DNA from 2 places in the Pseudomonas sp. o96-267 genome. Region 1 is predicted to be linked to the other one. Evidence: predicted binding sites of a transcription regulator. Region 1 holds the regulator's gene; the other holds the start of a gene.
What was found. Region 1 encodes LexA, which represses DNA repair genes until DNA is damaged. Its sites were predicted from a motif close to CTGTNTNNNNANACAG; they were not measured.

Region 1 (7,221 bases):
TGGCCGAAGGCAAGGTGGATATCGTCATCGGCACGCACAAGTTGCTGCAGGATGACGTCAAGTTCCAAAACCTCGGCTTGGCCATCATCGACGAGGAACACCGCTTCGGCGTACGCCAGAAGGAGCAGCTCAAGGCCCTGCGCAGCGAGGTGGATATTCTCACCCTGACCGCCACGCCCATCCCGCGCACCCTGAACATGGCCGTGGCAGGCATGCGCGACCTGTCGATCATCGCCACCCCGCCGGCGCGGCGCCTGTCAGTGCGCACCTTCGTCATGGAGGCCAACAAGCCGACCATCAAGGAAGCGCTGCTGCGCGAACTGCTGCGCGGCGGCCAGGTGTACTACCTGCACAACGACGTGAAGACCATCGAGAAATGCGCCGCTGACCTCGCCGAGCTGGTGCCCGAAGCACGTATCGGTATCGGCCATGGACAGATGCGCGAACGCGATCTCGAACAAGTGATGAGCGACTTCTACCACAAGCGCTTCAACGTGCTGGTGGCCTCGACCATCATCGAGACCGGCATCGACGTGCCCAGCGCCAACACCATCATCATCGACCGCGCCGACAAGTTCGGTCTGGCCCAGCTGCACCAGCTGCGTGGCCGTGTCGGCCGTAGCCACCACCAGGCCTACGCCTATCTACTGACGCCCCCACGTAAACAGATGACCACAGACGCCGAGAAACGCCTGGAGGCCATCGCCAACGCCCAGGATCTCGGCGCGGGCTTCGTCCTGGCCACCCACGACCTGGAAATCCGCGGCGCCGGCGAACTGCTCGGCGACGGCCAGAGCGGACAGATTCAGGCCGTCGGCTTCACCTTGTACATGGAAATGCTCGAACGCGCGGTCAAGGCCATCCAGAAAGGCGAGCAGCCGAACCTCGACCAGCCACTGGGCGGGGGCCCGGAGATCAACCTGCGCGTACCAGCGCTGATCCCCGAAGACTACCTGCCCGACGTGCACGCCCGCCTGATTCTCTACAAGCGCATCGCCAACGCCAGCGACGAGGATGGCCTTAAGGAGCTGCAGGTGGAGATGATCGACCGCTTTGGCCTGTTGCCGGAACCAACCAAGAATCTGATGCGCCTGACCCTGCTCAAGCTGCAGGCAGAGAAGCTGGGTATTACCAAGGTCGACGCCGGACCACAGGGCGGCCGCATCGAATTCGCTGCAGAGACCTGCGTCGACCCGCTGACGCTGATCAAGCTGATCCAGGCCCAACCGAAACGCTACAAGTTCGAAGGCGCCACCGTCTTCAAGATCCAGGTGCCCATGGAGCGCGCGGAAGAGCGCTTCAACACCCTGGAAGCCCTGCTCGAGCGCCTCGCGCCCACCACCTGAAGGACTCCTACATGCGCCCATTGCACCTGATCGCCCTGCTGCTCTGCCTGCTCGCCCCGAGCGCCTTCGCCGAACGTCTGTATCAGGTGGAACTGCTGGTATTCCGCCAGGCCGGTGACACGGTGATCGCGCCGAAGATCGCCCCCGACGACTGGGCCGGCACCGCCCTGCCGATCGCCGGCAGCGAGCGCCCCACCAGCCTCGACAGCGAAGCAGCCAAGCTCAACTCGGGTAATGGCTATCAGGTTCTGCTGCACAAGGCCTGGAGTCAGACGCTGAGCAACTCGCCCAGCCGCGTAGCCGTCAACAGCGGCGAGGCGCACCTCGGCCACTACCCGGTCGAAGGCACCCTCGCCTTCACCCAGGATCGCTTCGCCGATCTGGACCTGGAACTGTGGATCAACCGCTTCAGTGCCGACGGCCTGCTGGAAAGCAGCGAACACATGAAAGTCGCCCAGCGCCTGAAGGACAACAGCTTGACCTACCTCGATCACGGCAGCCTCGGCGCCCTGGTGCGCATCAGCCCGCTGTAAGGGGAGGTAACGAAAAGGGCCGCTAAGCGGCCCTTTTCATTTGCTTAGAGAAGCTAGTCACTCAGCACTCGCGCCAATACCGCCTTGATCGTGCCCATGCCCTGCTCCAGCACCCGTTCGATTTCGCCCATGGTGATCAGGCCACTGGTCTTGCCCGCAGCAGGATTCACCACCAGCGCCAGACAGGCATAAGGCAACGCCAGCTCACGCGCCAGTGCAGCCTCGGGCATTGCGGTCATGCCGACCAGATCACAGCCGTCACGCTCCATCCGCACGATCTCCGCCGCCGTTTCCAGGCGCGGCCCCTGCGTGCAGCCGTACACGCCATGGCTGCTGAATGCAGCACCTTCAGCGGTCAACGCCGCGATCAGGCGCTCGCGCAATGCCGCATCGTAGGGGTAACTGAAATCCACGTGCGTCACGTGATCCAGCTCACCCTCGAAAAAGGTGTGCGCACGACCGGCCGTGTAATCGATGAGCTGATGCGGCACGCAAAAATGTCCCGCCCCCATCGCCGCATGAATGCCACCCACAGCATTGACCGCAACAATCTCGCGCGCCCCTGCATGCTTCAACGCCCACAGGTTGGCGCGGTAGTTGATCTGATGCGGAGCAATCCGATGCGGTTGGCCGTGACGCGCCAGAAACAACACCTCGCGCCCGCCGTACTCGCCACGCAGGATATCGGCCGAGGGCGTGCCGTAGGGCGTATCCAGTGTCATCGCCTGACGAATCACCAGGCCTTCGAGCTGCGTCAGGCCGGTACCACCGATGATTGCATAAACGGTCATGTTGAGCCCTCAGTCGAGCAGATGCGCCGCTCTGAGCGCAGCCACCGCCGCAGACCAACGCGGCGCCTGACGATAATCGGTGCACGCGTGGCCGCGCCCACACATGCGCTGCAGTCGCTCGGCCGGGGTGACCTGCAAGCGCTGCAATGCGCTGAGGGCCAGTTCCGCCGAGCCCCGATCATTGCACACCAGGCCCATGTCACAGCCAGCAGCGAGCGCCGCCTCGATACGCTTGCCGGCATCGCCAACCACGTGTGCACCGGCCATGGACAGGTCGTCACTGAAGATCACGCCGTCGAAGCCCAGCTCGCCGCGCAGGATGTCCTGCAGCCAGCGACGAGAAAAACCCGCCGGCTGCTCATCGACCTGCGGATAGATAACATGCGCCGGCATCACCGCATCCAGCTCGCCAGCCAGACGCTTGAACGGCTGCATGTCACAGGCGCGAATCTCATCGAGGCTGCGCTCATCGACCGGAATGGCCACGTGAGAGTCCGCCTCGGCCCAGCCATGCCCAGGGAAGTGCTTGCCGGTCGCTGCCATACCTGCCTGATGCATGCCGCGGATGAACGCAGCAGCCAGCGTGGTTGCGCGCTGCGGGTCGCCCTCGAAAGCGCGACTGCCGACCACCGCACTGCGCTGATGGTCGAGATCGAGGACCGGAGCGAAGCTGAGATCCAGCCCGACGGCCAGCACCTCGGTCGCCATCAGCCAGCCGCAATGCTCGGCAAGCACTTCGGCATTATCGTTGTCGGCGATCGCACGCATCGCCGGCAGACGCAGAAATCCCTGGCGCAGACGCTGCACCCGGCCGCCCTCCTGGTCCACGGCCAGCAGCAGGTCCGGGCGCACGGCACGAATGCTCTGACACAACTCGCGCACCTGGCGTGGCGATTCGATGTTGCGGGCGAAAATGATCAAGCCACCCACCTCGGGCTGGCGCAGCATCTGGCGATCCTCGGCGGTCAGCCAGGTGCCGGCGATGTCCATCATCAAAGAGCCTTGCATAAACCTATTCCTTACGTGAAATCTTGGCCTGTGCTCCACTGCGGGCAGGCCGCTTCGTCGATACGCACCCTGCAGTGCGGCGGCACGCGATCAAAAAGCGCCAGCATGTCGGCGTTGCGCAAACGGATACAGCCATGGGACAACGGCTCGCCCATGGGTTCCGTGTCCGGGGTGCCGTGAAGATAGATGTAGCGACGGAAGGTATCCACTTCTCCCATGCGGTTACGCCCCGGTTCGAGACCGCTTAACCAGAGAATGCGGGTGAGAATCCAGTCACGCTCGGGAAACTGCTCGTGCAACTGCGACGACCACACTTCGCCCGTCCAACGACGGCCGCGCAGCACGGCTGCCAATGGCAAACCGGCGCCGACCTTTACGCGAACCTGATGCAACCCTCGCGGCGTACAGCCCGAGCCATTGCGCTCGCCCGCGCCGTTACGTGCAGTGGATACGGACAAGCGCACTACCAGTTGCCCGTCACTAAAGCCATAGAGCAACTGGTCGGCAATGGAGATGTGGAGTAAATCGAGATCGGGCATGGGCCGCTAGCTTAGCCGAAGGGCGAAGCCAAGCCCAACTGCTGAGCTGTCAGACCTTGGGCGCGGCGCTCGGCGTCTTGCTACGCGGCTTGAGCTGCGCACTGGCCAACGCCGGATCGTTGATCCCGGTTTCCGAGCGCATACCCGCAGCCAGGAACGGCACCATCATGCGCATCACCTGCTCGATCGAGGTATTGACCCCGAAGTCGGTTTCGGACATCGCACGCAAGGCTTTGATGCCCGACATGCTGAACGCGGCAGCGCCAAGCATGAAGTGCACGCGCCAGAACAGCTCAAGCGGGGGAATACGCGGTGCGGCGTCATGCACCAGCAGCATGTAGCGGCGGAATACCTTGCCGTACACCTCTTCGAGGTACTTACGCAGGTGCCCCTGACTCTGACTGAAGGCCAGGCCCAGCAGACGCATGAAGATGGACAGGTCGTTGCCACTGCGCGGCTTCACCGCCAGCGCCTGCTCGACCAGCAGTTCGAGCAACTCTTCCAGGGAAACCTGAGTGTCGGACTTGGCCTGACGGCGATCGAGTTCTTTTTCCAGGCTGGCACAGAAAGGCCCGAGGAAGCGCGAGAAGACCGCTTGAATCAGCGCCTTCTTCGAACCGAAGTGATAATTGACGGCAGCCAGGTTGACCCCAGCCTTACTGGTGATCAGCCGCAATGAAGTTTCGGCGAAGCCTTTTTCCGCGAACAGCTGTTCCGCAGCATCGAGAATGCGTTCAACGGTTTCCGACTGAGCCATGAGCTATCACCTGACAAACACTTGTTTGAAACATACGTTTCATCCCACTGAATTGTCAAGCCGCATGAGCCGTCTTTTGGCCGGCTGGTCACAGCTTACAACAAGCAGAGACGCAGATTACTCGGCATGGGTAACAAGCCGGGCGACAGGCATCTGCAAAATGGGCGTTGCCAAGAGTCGCTTACTGTATATAATCCCAGTCACTGTATAAAAAGACAGAGCCCAGCCATGCTGAAACTGACGCCACGCCAAGCCGAGATTCTCGCCTTCATCAAACGCTGCCTGGAAGACAACGGCTACCCACCCACCCGTGCGGAAATCGCTCAGGAACTGGGGTTCAAATCACCCAATGCAGCAGAAGAGCACCTCAAGGCCCTCGCACGCAAGGGGGCCATCGAAATGACCCCAGGCGCTTCGCGCGGCATTCGCATTCCTGGCTTCGAGGCAGGCGCGGCGAACGAGGACGAAGGCCTTCCAGTCATTGGCCGCGTTGCTGCCGGCGCACCGATCCTCGCCCAGCAACATGTCGAGGAATCCTGCCAGATCAACCCCGCGTTCTTTCAACCCAAAGCCGACTACCTGCTGCGTGTGCGCGGCATGAGCATGAAGGATATCGGCATTTTCGATGGCGATCTGCTCGCCGTGCACACCACCCGTGAAGCCCGTAACGGCCAGATCGTCGTCGCCCGTATCGACGATGAAGTGACGGTCAAACGCTTCAAGCGCGAGGGCAACAAGGTCTGGCTGATTGCCGAGAACCCCGAGTTCGCCCCGATCGAAGTGGACCTGGAAAACCAGGATCTGGTCATCGAAGGTTTGAGCGTCGGTGTAATCCGCCGCTGAGGAGACACCATGTACGTGCAGCAGTCGTTCGAGCGCCCACAACTTCCCCTTTTTGACGCGTTCCTTGGCCGAACGCCGAATGAGCCACTGGTCGCAGCCCATGACATCTCTCGCAGTGAGGATGATCAGGCGTTTAGCGAATTGGCTCTACGTGGCGCTGCTGGGCACTGCCTGCACTTACTGGCGCCGATTCTGCGAGAGCTGAGCCAGAATCAGGACGCACGCTGGCTGACCTTGGTAGCGCCGCCGGCAAGCCTCACGCAAAGCTGGCTGCGCGATGCAGGGCTGAACCGTGAACGAATCCTGCTGCTGCATCCGCGACAAGGGCAGAATGCCCTGGAATTGGCCGAAGAAGCTCTCAAGCTGGGTCGCAGCCATACCGTGATCAGTTGGTTGCATCCGGTCGAGAGCAGCACTCGCCAGCGCCTTGCACAGGCGGCCAACACTGGTGGCGCGCAGAGCCTGAACATCAGCCTGGGTTAGCTGACCACGACTTCGCTTGCGGAAATGAAAACGGGGCTCCAATGGAGCCCCGTTTTTCGTTGAGACGCAGTAACTCAGTGGAGAACGCGCGAGCCTTCTTCTTCACCACTGAAATCACCCTCAGCCATTCGACCAGCCATCTGCACGCCAACATTGAGCATGGCCTTGGCCACCTCGATGTGTTGCCCCTGCAGGAAAGCCTTGGCATCAGCGGAGAAATCCAGGGTCACCAACGCCTCTTCATCCTCTGCGCGACGCAGGGCAATGCGCCCATCGGGCAGTTCGACGATTTCCAGAAAGGATGTAGGCATGGCTCAGTCTCTGTGCAAAAACACGACATTGTAACAGCCAGCCGGGATCACCCCCAGCCCACTGGTCCAGTTAAACCCAATCAGCACTCGCTCAGGCCTTCGCGGAAACGCAGCACCAGCGCCTTGAGCTGCTGCCGCCAGGCATCGACATCATCGATGCTCAGCTCGGCCGGCTCCTCGCCAACACTGACGGCGGTGATCAACGGCATGGACGGATCGACCTTGGCCTTGCGCTCCTCACGCGGCGGCTGGAACAAGCCAGCATAGGCCGCCAGCAGTTCGGCCAGCCAGGTTTCGCGTTGCTGGGCCAACTCCACCAACTCGGCCAGCTCGGGGCTGGGCGCCCCTTCGAGTACGGCCTGCTGCACGAACGCCTCGACACGCGAAGGCGCGGCGTCGTTCATGCGGTAGTAACCGGCGATCTCATGACACACCCCAAGAAGCCCACCGTACAGGTGAAACAGCGCAGCTTCTCGCTCGGCCTGCACCAGCGCCTGCATGTTGAACGCGGTGGAAGCCTCGGCCTTGCGCCAGTTATCCAGGGCGATACCGGCGAAGAAGATCTTCTGATTGGTGCGGGTATAGATTTCTTTGGCCATTGCGGCGACCT
Region 2 (7,221 bases), on a different contig from region 1:
CCACTTATGAAGCGGTGAGCAACCTAAGGCAGAATGCTCTGTACTGTGATAGATTTCCACCTCCCTAATTAGCCACTCCCGAAACTCCGAAAATAAAAGCGCTGCCTTTCTTTCGCTTTTATACTCACCTTTAGCTTTAGTTGATGACATGGTGGTTCCAGGCAAAATATGAATCTTGCCCATGAGAGTGCCAATCAGTCGCTCAATATGGGCTCCATTATGCGGGGTGCCCCTAGGGCGAAATGTCAATTCAACTCCATACGACCGACAACTGTCGGATAATTTTTTTGATCTAAACTCTTTTGCATTATCTACATGTATTCTCTTAGGTAGGCCGTAGAAGGGATATTCATAGCCACTAAACCCATAAGACTTTAACCAGCTATTCTTTGGAAGTGCGGCATGAGCGATGCACAGCGCAACAGACATTGCCGAGGGATATGACAGTGATAAGTAAAAACCAAGCACCACTCGCGTATACACATCGATAGCAATTGTTATCCATGGACGCATTAGAGGCGTTCGCTGATCATCAACAATAATGCAATCAACTAGTGCGTGATCTATCTGGATTAATTGAAGAGGAGCTTCAGGCTGTACCTTTTCTCCACGAACAGCATAAACTTGGCGAGCCGCTTTTTTCCCGGATTTTTTTGCAAGCAATTCGCGGGGCTTACGCTCTCTTACCCGATTTGCGATCGTAGCTGAGCTCGGCGCTTTTAGGGTGAGAGCCAAACACTGTTCTTTTACTTTCTGTATAACACGCTCTACGGTCGCACCAGGCCCTGCATAGTATTCATCAATGACCTGTTGGATGATATCCTCTACATCCGCCCCGATTATTTTGACGCCTTTCGTTCTTCCGCGTCTTTTTAAAATTAAGCTCTCCGGCCCTTTTTTTATGTCTAGCTGCGCGAAAAGCCTTCGAACCTGAGAGGCACTAAGCCCAAGCGCTAAACTACATTGTTCTACGTCTTGCCTAGAGAGAAACTGCTTGGTTTTTAAAGGGGCTAATACGTTGAAACGATCAGTTGCCAACTTTATATCTGAATCCCTTATGGCGAGCTCTGCTTCTGCTTGGAACGTTTCACTGCCTGAATGAGGAGGCGTTTTTAGTTCAAACTCTATCTCTCCTGGCGAAATAATAACTATCTCACCAGAGATGACGTCTCTCGCCTCAATCTTACTTGGAGAAGTCGACGCAATAATTTCTAATCTTTTATTCCCTGCAAGAACTAAAGCGCCCGGGCTTATGCTTATTTTTTGCATGGCAACACCCATAACAAAAAATGCGGAAGTCTTCAGTAATTTAGTTAAATATGCGGAAATCTCAAAATTTAACGCTGCGATGAGAGCGACTAGAAATATTACTTATATTTTTCAATTACTTACTTCATGCGCGCCTTTAGCTAATCTCGACAACCGCATTTGCAGCTCCGCTTTGCGGTCGACAGTCCGAGATGCGCGCAGCGATAAATTTCCGAGGCGCCATATGGTTTCGCTTCGAGTCAGTGTTTGCACAACACAACACGACGGATCGTATGGGTTAGTTGTACGTAGATCGCGATTTCCTGGATCGACACGACTCTCCGGACTGATTTATTCGGCTGACTCGGCCGCGTCTCGGTAACCAGGTTGAGCACCTTATCGCGATTCTCTTGACCCATGCGTCGGCTCAAATAATACTGTATCCATATACAGTATTTGGTCGTTATCCATGCCATCCGTGGTCGCGCTTGACCGGTTGATCGACGCTCGTCGTGTATGGCGAGGCCAGGTCGTTTCATCGCCATCGGGCGCCAATTTCTCAACTGGACATCATTTTCTCGACGCCGCACTGCCAGGTGGCGGCTGGCCTAAGGCTGCCCTCAGTGAAATTCTCACGACTGCGCCTGGCATCGGCGAGCTGCGCTTGTTGTGGCCGACCCTTGCTAGCCTGACGGTTTCAGGCGAACGGGTGGTGCTGATCTCCCCTCCTCATCTGCCCTACCCTCAGGCCTGGATTGATGCCGGCGTCGATCTACGCCAATTGAGCATTATCCAGGCAGATGGCCGCGATGCTCTGTGGGCTGCCGAACAATGTTTGCGTTCGGGGAGTTGTGGCGCGGTGTTGAGCTGGTTGCGTCAGGCCGATGATCGTTCGCTGAGACGTCTGCAGGTGGCAGCTGCTACCGGGCAAACCCTGGCTTTCGCCTATCGGCCGCAGGCAGAAGCGGCCAATCCTTCACCGGCAGCACTACGGCTGGTGCTCGACAGCCAGCCAGCACAGCTGCGGGTGATCAAGTGCCGTGGTGGTTTGCCGCCGGCTCAGCCGCTCGCGCTTGCCTGGCATTGAGCCTGCCATGCTTTGGGCTTGCATCCTGTTGCCACAGTTGGCCATGGACGGCGTACAGCGTCACCGCGCCAACCCCGACGAGCCGTTGGTGCTGCTCAACGGCTCGCCACAACGGCGTGTTCTACAGGCGGTCAACCCGGCAGCTCGAGCCCTGGGGCTGAAACCCGGCCAGTCACTGACTGCAGCGCAGGCGCTGACACGCGGGTTTGCCACGGCAGAATACGATTGCGCGGCCATCGAGCGCTGGCAGCAGTTTCTGGCCGCCTGGGCCTATGGTTTCAGTGCCCAGGTCAGCCTGCACTATCCGCGCTGTCTGCTGCTGGAGGTACAGTCCAGTCTGGGGCTGTTCGGCCCATGGCCGCGTTTCGAAGCGCGCTTGCGCGCCGAGCTTTCGGCGCTGGCCTTCCAGCACCGGATTGCCGTCGCGCCGAATCCGGCAGCGGCCCGAGTGCTGGTCAATGTCGGTGATGGACTGATGGCCAGTGATGGTCAGGCGCTCATGCAGATGCTCGCCCCCTTGCCAGTGGATCGGCTCGGGCTCTCTCCTGCGGCAACCACGGCCTTCAATCGCATGGGGCTCAGGCAGTTGCGGCAGCTGTTGGCTCTGCCACGTGACAGCCTGGCCAAACGGTTTCCTGCCGAAGTGCTACGTCATCTCGATACTCTGTCTGGCCAGCGTCCGCTAGCGCTGGACTTCTTCGTGCCTGCGGATGTTTTCGATACCCGTATCGAACTGAATTTCGAGGTGGAATCGCATCAGGCACTGCTGTTCCCGTTGCGCCGACTAACGGCCGATCTGGCGGCTTACCTGGCCTGTCGTGACACCGGCGTGCAGCGTTTCACCCTGCATCTGGAACCCCGCGCGGGTGCCGATACGCAGATACAGGTGGGCCTGCTCAGCGCCGAGCGTGATCCCGGCATGCTGTTCGAGCTGACACGAGGCCGTCTGGAGCATCAGCAGCTGCCAGCGCCGGTGCTGGCCGTGCGGCTGGAGGCACGTGAATTGCCGGTCTTTGCGCCTCAGCACCAGCAACTGTTCGACGAGCGACCACAGCAGAACCAGCCCTGGGAGCAATTACGCGAGCGGCTAAGGGCGCGCCTCGGTGATGACGCCCTGCATGGCCTCGGCGCCAGAGCCGATCACCGTCCCGAGCGTGCCTGGATCAACGACTCGACCAGCCCCTTGCTGCCTCCTTGTGGCCCGCGGCCAGGCTGGCTGTTGAGCGAACCCCAACCGTTACGCGAAGCCTCACTGCGCATCATCTCCGGCCCGGAGCGCATCGAGTCCGGCTGGTGGGATGGCGAGGATGTGCGCCGCGACTATTACGTGGTGCAAACCCGTGCAGGGCAGCGCGGCTGGGCGTATCGGCCAGTCGGCAGTAATGGGCCGTTGCTGCTGCACGGCTGGTTCGCATGAGCGATTATGCCGAACTGCATTGCCTGTCGAACTTCAGCTTCCAGCGCGGTGCGTCCAGTGCGCAGGAGTTGTTCGAGCGTGCGGCAAGGCTGAACTATCGCGCCTTGGCGATCACCGATGAGTGCACCCTGGCTGGCATCGTGCGCGCCTGGGAAGCCTCGAAGAAAACCGGGGTAAAGCTGATCGTGGGCAGCGAAGTAAGGATCGAGCAAGGCCCGAAGCTGGTGCTACTGGTCGAGAACCTGACGGGCTATCAGGTGCTATGCGGCCTGATCACCCGGGCGCGGCGCAGGGCGGTAAAAGGCACCTACCGATTGCTGCACGAGGATTTCGTGGCGCCGCTCGATGGCCTGCTGGCCATCTGGCTCAGTGAGGGTGAAGTCAGCGCCCTGCCCTGGCTTCGCTCGGTGTTCCCCGAGCGGCTGTGGCTGGGCGTCGAGCTGCATCGCGGTGCGGACGATAGCGCGCGTCTGCAGCGCCTGCTCGAGCTGGCAGGCGATCACGACCTGCCGGCTGTGGCCTGTGGCGACGTGCACATGCATGCCCGTGGCCGCCGCGCCCTGCAGGATTGCATGACTGCCATCCGTCATCATCTGCCCGTGGCCGAGGCCGGCGCCCATCTTTTCGCCAATGGCGAGCGGCATCTGCGCCGGTTTGATGAGTTGGCCGAACTGTATCCGCCCGAGCTGCTCGCGCAATCGCTGCGCATCGCCGAACGCTGCAACTTCGATCTCGATCAGCTGGAGTATCACTACCCGCACGAACTGGTGCCGGCCGGTCATAACCCTACCTCCTGGCTACGCGTTCTGGTGGAGCGCGGCGCTGACGAGCGCTGGCCTGATGGAGTGCCGGATAGGGCCCGCGCACAGATCGAACACGAGCTGGCGCTTATCGCCGAGCTGAAGTACGAGAGCTACTTCCTGACCGTGCATGATATCGTCCGCTTCGCCCGTGAACAGCACATCCTCTGCCAGGGCCGAGGTTCTGCGGCCAATTCAAGCGTCTGTTTCGCCCTGGGCATCACCGAACTGGACCCGACGCACAGCCGGCTGTTGTTCGAGCGCTTTCTCTCCCGCGAGCGCAACGAGCCGCCGGATATCGACGTCGACTTCGAGCACGAACGGCGCGAGGAAGTCATCCAGTACGTGTTTCGTCGCTACGGTCGAACGCGTGCGGCGCTCACCGCCGTGGTCAACACTTATCACGGCTCAGGGGCGATACGCGATGTCGCCAAGGCTCTCGGTTTACCGCCTGATCAGGTCAATGCGCTGGCTGACTGCTGTGGCCGCTGGAGCAGCGGTCCGCCAGCGCCCGAGCGTCTGCTGGAGGCAGGTTTCGATCCGCAGAATCCACTGCTCAGGCGCGTGCTGATACTGACTGGCGAGTTGATTGGCTTCCCTCGCCATCTGTCGCAGCATCCGGGCGGTTTCGTCATTTCCGAGCACGCCCTCGACACACTGGTACCGGTGGAGAACGCGACCATGGCCGAGCGCACCGTCATCCAGTGGGACAAGGACGATCTGGATATGGTCGGTCTGCTCAAGGTCGACGTCCTGGCCCTGGGCATGCTCAGCGCACTGCGCCGTTGTTTCGGCCTGATCGAACGCTACCGCGGCACGCAGTGGACGCTGGCCACCCTGCCCAAGGAAGACCCGGCCACCTACGCCATGATCAGCCGCGCAGATACCATCGGCGCCTTCCAGATCGAGTCACGTGCGCAGATGGCAATGCTGCCGCGCCTGCGCCCGAACACCTTCTACGACCTGGTGATTCAGGTGGCTATTGTCCGTCCGGGGCCGATCCAGGGTGACATGGTGCATCCCTACCTGCGTCGACGAAACGGCGAAGAGCCGATCGATTATCCCTCTGATGAACTCAAGCCAGTCTTCGCGCGCACGCTCGGCGTGCCGCTGTTTCAGGAGCAGGTCATGGAGCTGGCCATCGTCGCCGCCGACTACACCCCCGGCGAGGCGGATGAACTACGCCGCAGCATGGCCGCCTGGAAACGCCATGGTGGCCTCGAACCACATCGTCAGCGACTCACTTCGCGCATGCTGGAGAAGGGTTACACGCAGGCGTTCACCGAACGGATCTTTCGCCAGATCGAAGGCTTCGGTAGTTACGGTTTTCCCGAGTCGCACGCAGCCAGCTTCGCCCTGCTCGCCTATGCCAGTTGCTGGCTGAAGTGCCACGAGCCCGCTGCCTATGCCTGCGCTCTGGTCAACAGTTGGCCGATGGGCTTCTACAGTCCGGATCAGGTGCTGCAGGATGCACGGCGGCATGATGTCGAGGTGCGCCCCGTGGACGTGCGCTACAGCGACTGGGATTGCAGCCTGGAGCCCGATGAACATGGTGAGCCAACCATCCGTCTGGGGCTGAGGATGATTCGTGGCATGCGCGAAGACGACGCGCGCCGTATCGAACAGTCGCGCCAGTGCGGCGCATTCCGCGATGTCGAAGACCTCAGCATACGTGCAAGCCTGGATGCATCGGCGCGCGAGCGATTGGCCGATGCAGGCGCGCTCTCCGGCCTGGTTGGCCACCGCTACCAGGCGCGCTGGGCGGTTGCTGGCGTCGAGGAGCAACTGCCACTGTTCGCAGGCGTGTCTGCGTCGGGTGAAGAAATCCTGAATCTATCTGCTCCATCGCCAGGAGAAGATCTACTGACCGACTATGCCACCCTCGGCACCACGCTCGGTCCGCACCCTCTGGCCCTGCTGCGCCAGGAATTACGCACCCGGCGCTGCAAAAGCTCGCGGGAACTACAGGCAGTCGAGCACGGCCGACCTGTCAGCGTTGCCGGTCTGGTGATCGGCCGGCAAAGGCCGCAAACAGCCAGCGGGGTCATTTTCGTCACCCTCGAAGATGAGTTCGGTCTGGTCAATGTGGTCGTCTGGCACGACCTGGCCGAGCGGCAGCGCCGCGTTCTGGTGCAGTCGCAAATGCTGCAGATCGATGGCCACCTGGAGACCGTCGACGGCGTACGCCACGTGATCGCCGGGCGCCTGACGGATATGACGGCATTACTGACAGGGCTGGATATACGCAGTCGGGACTTTCACTGACCGTCACCAGAACCACCACTTACGCCAGACCAACAAAGGCGAGCACAAAAAACGGCCGCACTGGATCACCAGGCGGCCACAAGTCGTCTTAACCAAAGGAGATGAAGCGGAGCCAGAGCGACGGCTTCCGGGAGTGTTGCAAAAACCGCCGCCTATGGAATCTTCATCGGGGAGAAGCCTATCGCCGATCCTCCCGAATACCGCATCGAAGTCGTTGATAGTGATCATCGATCAGCTTGAATAGTGCATCTGCAGGCAGGGTGATAACTCTAAGCGCGCCCTCTGGGCCGGGCCTTACCTCGATGTGAGGCGCGTTGAAAACAGCACACCAACACCGGGAGCACTCATGCACAAGAAGCACTGTCTCGCGCTGGCTTGCAGCCTCGCGCTGGGCGGCCAGTTGG

Region 2: the regulator LexA is predicted to act here: its motif matches at 1,686-1,701, upstream of imuA (translesion DNA synthesis-associated protein ImuA).

The regions. Positions count from the first base shown of each region.
Region 1 covers NZ_RHQP01000024.1:31,951-39,171, forward strand. The annotation lists gene mfd (transcription-repair coupling factor) at 1-1,346, shown strand, start outside; gene EGJ86_RS16535 (CsiV family protein) at 1,358-1,879, shown strand; gene EGJ86_RS16540 (S-methyl-5'-thioinosine phosphorylase) at 1,933-2,670, opposite strand; gene nagZ (beta-N-acetylhexosaminidase) at 2,680-3,678, opposite strand; gene EGJ86_RS16550 (L,D-transpeptidase) at 3,690-4,217, opposite strand; gene EGJ86_RS16555 (TetR/AcrR family transcriptional regulator) at 4,267-4,974, opposite strand; gene lexA (transcriptional repressor LexA) at 5,203-5,817, shown strand; gene sulA (SOS-induced cell division inhibitor SulA) at 5,827-6,300, shown strand; gene EGJ86_RS16570 (hypothetical protein) at 6,375-6,611, opposite strand; gene EGJ86_RS16575 (DUF6586 family protein) at 6,692-7,210, opposite strand.
Region 2 covers NZ_RHQP01000012.1:124,422-131,642, reverse strand. The annotation lists gene EGJ86_RS10785 (Mu transposase C-terminal domain-containing protein) at 1-1,269, opposite strand, end outside; gene imuA (translesion DNA synthesis-associated protein ImuA) at 1,718-2,335, shown strand; gene EGJ86_RS10775 (DNA polymerase Y family protein) at 2,343-3,752, shown strand; gene EGJ86_RS10770 (error-prone DNA polymerase) at 3,749-6,817, shown strand; gene EGJ86_RS10765 (OprD family porin) at 7,164-7,221, shown strand, end outside.